Regions from separate parts of the Bacillus sp. JJ1503 genome, predicted to be linked through region 1. Evidence: riboswitches for the same ligand, from Rfam matches in the RefSeq annotation. Region 1 holds a riboswitch; the other holds the start of a gene.
What was found. Region 1 has a riboswitch for glycine ahead of lpdA (dihydrolipoyl dehydrogenase). Riboswitches for the same ligand answer to the same signal wherever they lie in the genome.
Positions count from the first base shown of each region.

Region 2: another riboswitch for glycine. It lies ahead of glyA (serine hydroxymethyltransferase); the one in region 1 lies ahead of lpdA (dihydrolipoyl dehydrogenase).

Region 1 covers NZ_JBALOZ010000192.1:36,647-42,476, forward strand. The annotation lists gene V7149_RS15075 (PP2C family protein-serine/threonine phosphatase) at 1-1,095, opposite strand, end outside; gene V7149_RS15080 (aspartate kinase) at 1,349-2,710, shown strand; gene V7149_RS15085 (QueT transporter family protein) at 2,746-3,231, opposite strand; PreQ1 riboswitch class I at 3,240-3,284, opposite strand; glycine riboswitch at 3,483-3,584, shown strand; glycine riboswitch at 3,585-3,680, shown strand; gene lpdA (dihydrolipoyl dehydrogenase) at 3,773-5,173, shown strand; gene purU (formyltetrahydrofolate deformylase) at 5,194-5,830, shown strand, end outside.
Region 2 covers NZ_JBALOZ010000499.1:178-4,352, forward strand. The annotation lists gene V7149_RS25885 (amino acid permease) at 235-1,608, shown strand; glycine riboswitch at 1,747-1,848, shown strand; glycine riboswitch at 1,849-1,940, shown strand; gene glyA (serine hydroxymethyltransferase) at 2,135-3,388, shown strand; gene V7149_RS25895 (Lrp/AsnC family transcriptional regulator) at 3,787-4,175, shown strand, end outside.

The DNA.
Region 1 (5,830 bases):
TTGTTGTTTTTTCGTTAAAATAAAATCAATAGGTTCTTTGCTTTTGGAATCATGCCAATAGGATGAAGCGATGTTCTTAATAAATTCATAGCCGTCTGATTCATGATGATCAATGGTTTCTTCAACCCCGTCAGTACATAATAGCAATTGAATAGAATCTGTATATTTAATAATTGATTTTTTGATTTCGATTTCTTCGAAGAATCCAACAGCACAAGTATTGCTAGAAAGCTCTTTTAGTTCGGTATGATTGACAAGAGCAAATCCAGTTGGATGACCTGCATTTACGTATTCCAGCGTTTTCTCCTTCGTATCAAGAACAAGATAAATAGCCGTAAAATAATAAGGAATTTGCTGGTTTCGATGGTTTAAAGAATTCATCCAGCGGTTAAGCTCCTTCATAACATACTCAGGATCGGCGTATGTTGTGATTGAATCCCTTAATACTGAAGATATAAACATGCATACAAGTGATGCTGATATTCCGTGCCCCATCATGTCAAGCTGTATGGCAGCAAAACGATGATCATTTATTCTATGCCAATAGTACATATCACCTGCTAATTTATACGCGGGTAAGTAGGAAGCCTTTAATAAAAGGTTATCCTTATAAACCGGCTCGCTTAACAAGCCTGTCTGGACATGCATGGATAATTCTAACTCATTTCGGATCTTTTCTTCTTGCTCAATATGCCAGTCCTTCTCGTATTTCAGTCTCAATGCCACTCGAATTCTTGCCAGTAGCTCGGTCTTATTTATCGGTTTCGTCACATAGTCAATGCCTCCAGCATCAAGTGCCTCAACTACCTTATTAGAATCTTCAAGAGCGGTTACAAATATAACAGGAATATCCTTTAAATGAGGAATTTGCTGGAGTTGTTTACATGCTTCAATTCCGTCCATTTCAGGCATCATGATATCCATTAGGATAATGTCTATCTGTTTTCCTATATCTAGTGGCTGTTCCTTTAGCAAAAAAGTGAATAAATCCTGTGCTGAAGTAAATGATAAGTAATCATCATAGCCTGCACGCTTAAGAATGTTTTCGATAACAAACAAGTTCGCCTGGTTGTCGTCCACAATAAGAATCCCCATATAGTCTGCTCCCTTATTTCTTATTGATTTAATCCTATTATATTTTAAAAATGGGTAAAGTTGTTAATGATAAACCTTTTTAATAAAAAAACATTCGGAAGTGTCTAGAAGGGCCAAAATGATAATAGGTATTTAGAACTAACTTGTCCACTACTAGTAAACAAATGTCCTTATAGAGAGGAAAAACTCTTGATTATTTTCTGAATAGGAGTAAAATTAGGGATATATTTTTTACAGGTTAGGAGATGTCAGGATGAAAGTCGTAAAGTTTGGCGGATCTTCTTTAGCATCCGGAAAACAACTAGAAAAGGTCTTCCAGATTGTTGTTTCTGATCCCGCTAGGAAGGTAGTTGTCGTGTCTGCACCGGGTAAGAGATTTGGAGAGGACGAAAAGGTAACAGATCTCTTGATTGAATGTGGAGAGCTCTGTTTGCAAAATAAAGATCCAAAGAAAAAGTTCGATGCTGTTATCGAAAGATATGCTTTAATTGCAGAGGAATTAGATTTATCAGATGAAATTATTCATATTATTCAACAGGATTTACTTGAAAGGGTAAATTCAGATAAAAGCAACCGAGAGAGATTCATGGATTTACTGAAGGCGAGCGGCGAAGACAACAATGCTAAGCTGGTTGCGGCTTATTTCCGTAAACAGGGTGTGGAGGCTCACTATGTAAGCCCGAAGGAAGCTGGGCTTTTGGTGAGTGCAGAACCAGGTCATGCCCAGGTTTTGCCAGAGGCCTATGATCGTTTGTTTGAACTGCGTGAGCGTTCAGGCATCGTGATTTTCCCTGGGTTTTTTGGTTATAGCAAGGAAGGTGAGATTTTTACTTTTTCACGGAGCGGATCAGATATTACTGGCTCCATCCTAGCTAATGGAATTAAAGCAGACTTGTACGAAAACTTTACAGATGTGGATGCTGTATATTCAGTTAATCCTTTTATCGTAGAAAGACCGAAGGAGATCAAGGAATTAACTTATAGAGAAATGCGTGAGCTTTCCTATGCGGGATTCAGTGTTTTACATGATGAGGCACTTGTTCCGGCATTCCGAGCGGGGATACCTGTACATATAAAGAATACGAATAATCCATCGGCACCAGGCACTCGAATTGTTTATGAGCGGGACAATACAAATGGCCCGGTTATTGGGATTGCAAGTGACGAAGGCTTCTGCAGCATTTATGTTAGTAAATACTTAATGAACAGAGAAATTGGATTTGGCCGAAAGCTATTGGAGATATTAGAAAGCTATGGTCTTTCCTATGAGCATACACCTTCAGGAATCGATGATATTTCCATTATTTTAAGGGAAAATCAATTTGCTCCAGGTATGGAAGAGGAGATCATTGGTCGAATTAAGACAGAGCTAGATGCTGATGAAGTCGTGATTGAGCATAGTCTTGCGCTTATCATGGTTGTAGGTGAAGGAATGCGCCACAATATTGGTACAACAGCAAGAGCATCAAAGGCTTTGGCAAAAGCGGGGGTTAATATCGAAATGATTAACCAAGGCTCCTCTGAGGTGAGCATGATGTTTGGTGTGAAGGAAATCGATGAGAATCGAGCGGTCCGGGCACTTTATAACGAGTTTTTTGCAGCAGTTACAGTATGAATATAAAAAAGAGTTGGCACACGCCAACTCTTTTACTAAATGGCCTTTTCAAAATTTACACGTTTATTTAATGCATACATAATAGGCATTCCAACTGCCATTACGATGAATTCGCCAATAGCGGTTGTGAGCCATGTAAACATAAATGGCAAGCCAAAGGCAAGATGAAGCTCTAAGGCAATAAGGAACATGGTAAAGGTGAAAACAAGTGTGTTTACTACCATGCGTGCCCAAATATTTTTAATAAATCGGCAGCATGCAATCGTGATTAATAATGAAATCAGTGTTTGTCCGACACCGAAAATAAGATCGTACGCGACCATTGGTGAAAATAATAAATTCGTTAAAAATACACCTAATACCATTCCGAAAATATATTTCTTGTTAAAGACGATTAGATGATTAAACATTTCGGAAACACGAAACTGGATATTAGTAAATCCAAAAGGCTGGATCAGCATGGAGACAGCAATATATAAAGCTGCTAAAATGCCATTTCCGACAAGCGTTTTTACTTTCATATTAAATTCTCTCCTTAGTTTTTTATCGTGGGATGGTTACGAACCACGTGGGCGGGTACCCAAAGATAATATTTTAATAGGCAGATCAAATGCTGTCAATCTACAATTATTGTAAAAAGAGTTTGTGGTTTTCATACAGGAATGAACACTTTGTGAACTTTTTCCCAAAAAAGATTAAGATTCTGTAAAAATGCTTGACATTACAGCGCTAAAGTATTATTCTAAATTTATAGAAAATTCAATACAGGCGGATGACGGTTGTGGGAGAGAGCATTACGACAAGCCACCGAAGGAGCAAGTTCCAAAAAGACCCTTGGAACAAATCTCTCAGGTAGAGGAACCACAACGGGACGCATCTCTGGAGAGCTCGTAAAAACTAGACGACACCCAAGGGGACCCCATTATTAATTTGGGCTTAAACTCTCAGGTAAAAGGACAGAGAAGGGTAAACAATCTTACCCTTTTTCTGTCCTTTTTTTCGTGGATAAATTTAGGGATTGATTGTTAAAATGTTCACAATATATCCAAAGGAGAGAATGATTTGACCAAAGAATATGATGTAGTCATTATAGGTGGCGGTACAGGCGGATACGTTGCGGCTATTCGTGCCTCTCAATTAGGTTTAACAGCTGCGGTTGTTGAAAAAGGAAAGCTTGGAGGAACATGTCTACATGCAGGTTGTATTCCGAGTAAGGCATTACTTCGAAGCGCGGAGGTTTATGCAACGACAAAAAATGCAGAAGCATATGGTGTTATAGCCCCTGAAGTTGGACTTGATTTTTCCAAGGTACAGGCAAGAAAAGCTGAGATTACTGATCGCCTGTTTAAAGGTGTGCAGCACTTAATGAAAAAAGGAAAAATTGATGTCTATGAAGGAAAAGGCAGAATCCTAGAGTCTAGAAACATATTGGTAGATTTGAATAATGGGGAAGAGGAAATCATTCTTGCTCCTAAAAATATAGTAATTGCAACTGGATCACGTCCACGGACACTTCCAGGACTAGAAGCCGATGGAAAGTATGTCATGACATCGGATGAAGCGCTTCAAATGGAAGAACTGCCAAAGTCGATTATTATTGTTGGCGGCGGTGTGATTGGGATTGAATGGGCTTCTATGCTCGTTGATTTCGGATTGGAAGTAACAGTGATTGAATTTGCTGATCGAATTATTCCGACAGAGGATGTAGATATATCTAAGGAAGTACAGCGTTTAATGAAGAAAAAAGGGGTTAAGATTGTTACAGGTGCTAAGGTGCTTCCTCAGTCCCTGGAAAAAGGCGATGGTGTAACAATTAAAGCAGAGCATCGGGGCGAAGAGAAAACCTTTTCTGCAGACAAACTTCTCGTCTCTGTAGGCCGACTACCTAATATCGAGTCGATAAGTCTTGAGAACACGACCATTAACGTTGAGCGCGGGTTTATCGTTACAAACGAATACTATCAAACAGATGAGTCTAATATTTACGCAATTGGAGATGTCATTGGAGGATTGCAGCTGGCACATGTAGCTTCACATGAAGGAATGATCGCGATAGAACATATTGCAGGTAAAAATCCAACGCCGCTGGATCCAACACTAGTATCAAAATGTATATATAGCAGTCCTGAGGTTGCGAGTGTAGGGCTAACAGAGGAAGAAGCAAAGCTGCAAGGTTACGAGGTGAAAACAGGGAAATTCTCATTCCGTGCAATCGGAAAAGCCCTTGTTTACGGCGAATCAGATGGATTTGTGAAAATGGTTGTTGAAGAAGGATCGAAAAAGCTGCTCGGTGTCCATATGGTTGGCCCGCATGTGACAGATATGATTACAGAGGCAGGTCTTGCTCGCGTTCTTGAAGCTACATCAATGGACATTGCTAGAACGATTCATCCTCATCCAACGTTAGCAGAAGCAATCGGGGAGGCTGCATTAGCAGTAGATGGAAGAGCCATTCATGCTTAATTTTGAATTGAGGTGTTACAATGACAACGAGAGAAAAAGGAAATAGAGGCGTATTACTGATTTCGTGCCCAGAAAAGCCGGGGATTATTTCGATCATTTCCAATTTTTTATTAGAGCATCAAGCGAATATTGTTCACTTTGATCAGCATACAACCGACCCTCATGCAGGCAGATTTTTTATGCGGATTGAGTTTGATTTACAAAACTTTGACACATCTATTGAAGGATTGGAACAGGGTTTGCATGAAATTGCTCAAAATCATTCTATGGACTGGCAGCTTAGCAGTTCTAAGAAGAGAAAGAGGATGGCGATTTTTGTATCCAAAATGGATCATTGCCTTCTGGAGCTAATTTGGCGTTGGAAGTCAAAGGAATTGCCTGTTGACATCCCGCTAGTGATTAGCAATCATGCTCACTTAGCTGATGAGGTTGAAAGTTACGGGCTTCCTTTTTACCATATCCCGCTGACTCATGAAACGAAGCAGGAAGCTGAGCAGAAGACATTAGAGCTATTAGATGGGAAAGTAGACTTTATTGTACTGGCAAGATATATGCAAATTCTTTCGCCGAATTTTATATCGAAATATCCGAACCAAATTATCAACATCCATCATTCATTCCTTCCAGCCTTTGTTGGGGCCAACCCATATGTGAGGG
Region 2 (4,175 bases), on a different contig from region 1:
GTAACTTTTTGTATGCGCTTACAAATGTATACCTGAGTTCCTAAAACTACTTCAATAATTCTCTACAAAAGATGACTTCTTCCTTTATTCTAGATGACTCTGTTGTTTGGATACCTGGTAAACATCTGGACCTTTGATCTTAGTCAAATATGGAAAAATTGTGCAATACTTTAATCGCGTTATTAGTTTAGTAAACAATTGTACCCACCTCGAAAAACAGGGAGTGAGAAATCTATGCATGAACAACAATTGGAGAGAGGTCTAAAGAACAGGCATGTCCAACTAATCGCCATTGGCGGGGCGATCGGAACTGGATTATTTCTTGGAGCAGGAAAATCTATTCATTTAACAGGGCCTTCAATTTTATTTGCTTATATGATTACAGGCATAGTTTGCTTTTTAATCATGCGCTCACTTGGAGAGCTGCTCTTAAGTAATCTGAAATATCATTCTTTTGTTGACTTTGTTCAAGATTATTTAGGGAATATGGCAGCATTTATCACCGGATGGACCTACTGGTTTTGCTGGATTTCAATTGCAATGGCTGACTTAACAGCAGTTGGTCTTTACTTTCAGTATTGGTTCCCTAGTGTACCACAGTGGATGCCAGCTTTAATTGCGCTTGTCGTGTTGCTCGTTATGAACCTGGCAACTGTAAAACTTTTTGGCGAATTGGAATTTTGGTTCGCATTAATTAAAATTATCGCGATTCTAGCACTAATTGTCGTTGGAATTTTTATGATTATTACTGGCTTTACCTCGAATGCAGGCACAGCTAGTCTCACGAATTTATGGAGTCACGGCGGAATGTTCCCGAATGGCTTAAATGGCTTTATTCTCTCATTCCAGATGGTCGTGTTTGCGTTTGTTGGTATTGAGCTTGTGGGACTGACAGCAGGTGAAACGAAAGATCCAGAAAAAGTAATCCCAAAAGCAATTAATAGTATTCCTATTCGGATTATTATTTTCTACATTGGTGCACTGATTGTTATTATGAGTGTATATCCGTGGAACTCGATCAACCCAATGGAAAGTCCGTTCGTTCAAGTTTTCGTAGGACTAGGTATCACAGCTGCTGCTGGTATCGTCAACTTTGTCGTTCTTACATCCGCAGCTTCTGCAGGTAATAGCGCCGTTTTTAGTACAAGCCGGATGCTATACTCTCTTGGAAAAGATAATAATGCACCTGTTCCATTTACAAAACTTGATTCCCGTAAAGTACCTTCCAATGCATTGATCTTTTCAACTGGCGTCATACTCATTTCTGTTGTTTTAAACTATGTAATGCCAGAGGGAGTATTTACACTGATTACAAGTGTTTCTACCGTATGTTTCATCTTCATTTGGGGAATTACGGTTATCAGCCATTTGAAATACCGTAAAACAAGGCCAGATTTAGCGAAAGTGAATAAATTTAAATTACCGCTTTATCCATTTTCCAATTACTTGATTCTTGCTTTCCTAGCGTTCGTTCTTGTAGTACTTGCACTAGCGGAAGATACTCGTGTTGCCTTGTTTGTAACTCCTGTTTGGTTTATTATTCTGGTTGTGATTTATAAGATTCGGCAAACAAAGGCAAATCATGAGAATAAAGGAAATGTAGCGTAAAATTTAGATGCAATGGATAAAATTCCGATTAGCATGGTGATCAACACTTTCTAAATTAATAAAGTTTTTCCAGAAAAATATTGACATATTATGATAAAACTCTTATTCTAATAATTACAAAAATTAAATATAGTACGGATGATAGTTGTGGGAGAGTGTAGTCGTCAATACCACCGAAGGAGCAAGTTCCAAAAATACCCTTGGAACTAATCTCTCAGGTAGAAGAACTACAACTGGACGTTACTCTGGAGAGCGCGTTTAATTAAACGCCACCAAAGGGGAAGACTCTTATAAAGAGTTAAACTCTCAGGTAAAAGGACAGAGAAGGGGGAGAGAGCGCATCAATACCCTTTTCTGTCCTTTTTTGTGTTCAAAAAATGACAGCAAAGCGTATTGTCTACCTGCCTTTGTCTTGGAAAAGAATAAATGTAGCTGAACAAACGATTTTTAAATTCCCAAAATTGCAAATTTATAATTTTTAAAACAGCTAGGGAAAGTCAGAATTGAAAATCAAGGAGGAATAGATATGAGTTTACGGGAAAATGATTCAACCATTTTTGAAGCGATCGAGAAGGAAAGTCACCGCCAGCATCATGCATTAGAGTTAATTGCATCAGAAAATTTTGTAAGCGATGATGTATTAGAAGCCATGGGGAGCGTATTGACTAATAAATATGCAGAAGGGTACCCAGGTAAGCGTTATTACGGTGGATGCGAAAATGTAGATGTTGTTGAAAATGTTGCTATTGAACGTTTAACTAAATTATTTGGCGCTAAATTTGCAAATGTCCAAGCTCACTCAGGTGCCCAAGCGAATACAGCTGTATTTTTTGCCTTGCTTCAGCCAGGCGATAAAATTATGGGAATGAATTTATCACACGGTGGGCATCTAACCCATGGAAGTCCGGTAAACATGTCAGGAAAATGGTTTGAGGTTGTGTCTTATGGAGTAAGAGAAGATAATCACCTGATCGATTATGATGAACTTGAAGCAATTGCTGAAAAAGAACAGCCAAAATTAATTATTGCTGGCGGAAGCGCATATACAAGAATAATTGATTTTGCCCGATTTAGAGAAATTGCCGATAAAGTTGGCGCAAAATTGATGGTTGATATGGCGCATATTGCAGGACTTGTTGCTGCAGGTCTACATCCTTCACCTATTCCGTTTGCAGATGTCGTGACTAGCACAACGCATAAAACATTAAGAGGTCCACGTGGCGGTATTATTTTGACGAATGATGAAGATATAATTAAAGCTATTAATAAAGCCGTGTTCCCTGGAATTCAAGGCGGCCCACAAATGCATATTATTGCTGCGAAGGCTGTTGCATTTAATGAAGCATCCCAGCAAAGTTTTAAAGAGTATGCTAAACAAGTCATCGAAAATGCAAAAACACTTGGTCAAGAGTTAGTGAAAGAAGGCGCAGCCCTCGTTTCTGGAGGAACCGATAATCATATCGTATTACTAGATGTTCGCCCTTGGGATTTAACAGGCAAAGAGGCGGAAAAGCTGCTTGAAGAAGCAGGCATCACCGTCAACAAAAACACGATTCCATATGATCCACAAAGTCCGTTCGTAACAAGCGGAATCCGCATGGGGACACCAGCGTTAACAACGCGGGGAATGAAAAAAGAAGAAATGGTGCAAATTGCGAAAGTTATCGCAGCTGTCTTGAAGAGCAAAGGGGATTCAGAGGTTTTAGAAAAGGCAAAGGAAACAACAAAAAGCATTTGTGCTGAGTTTCCGTTATTTCAACAACAGCCAGTTCTTGTATAAGAAAGACATTGTAAAGTGGGTGTCCAAAAGTAACTTTTGGCCACCCTTTTTTTGCATAAAAAACTTTAAATCCGACATTTTTGTAATAATTAAGTCACCACAACGAATTATCTAAAGGAACTATTTTCTTAAGTACATTCAAAATCCCACGAACCAATTAGTTCTTCCAATAGACATTGAAGACCTCATTCCCAAACCACATCTTGTCGAATTGTCGATTTAGCAGTTGGAAAAATGCACTCCTATTTGCTTGCATTTCTTCATCCTGATGATAATCGTCTTCCCAATCATCCATTAAAACTAGTTAATTAATTCAGAGTTTATTAAATTTTCTTCTCTATTTGGTCAGTTATAGCGTATAATACTTTTGATTTGATCGGAGAAAGGGTTGATAATTAATGGATAATATTGATAAGAATATCCTTCAACTATTAACAAATAACGGGCGAGTATCATATGTAGAGATTGGAAAACAATTAGGTTTATCACGAGTTGCTGTCAGAGAAAGAGTAAATAAATTAGTAGAAGACAAGGTTATCGAACAATTTACTGTAGTAATAAATAGCGAAAAGGTTGGAAAAAATGTTTCTGCTTTTTTTGAAATAGATTGTGAACCTAGTTCACTCGTTAAAGTAGCTGAAGCGTTAGCAGAAAACCCTAATGTTGCCAGCTGCTATCAAATGACAGGCCCCTCAACATTACATATGCATGTTTTGGTAGAAAATTTTAATTCTCTAGAAAGATTCATTAATGAAGAATTATACGCATTAAATGGAATAACTCGTGT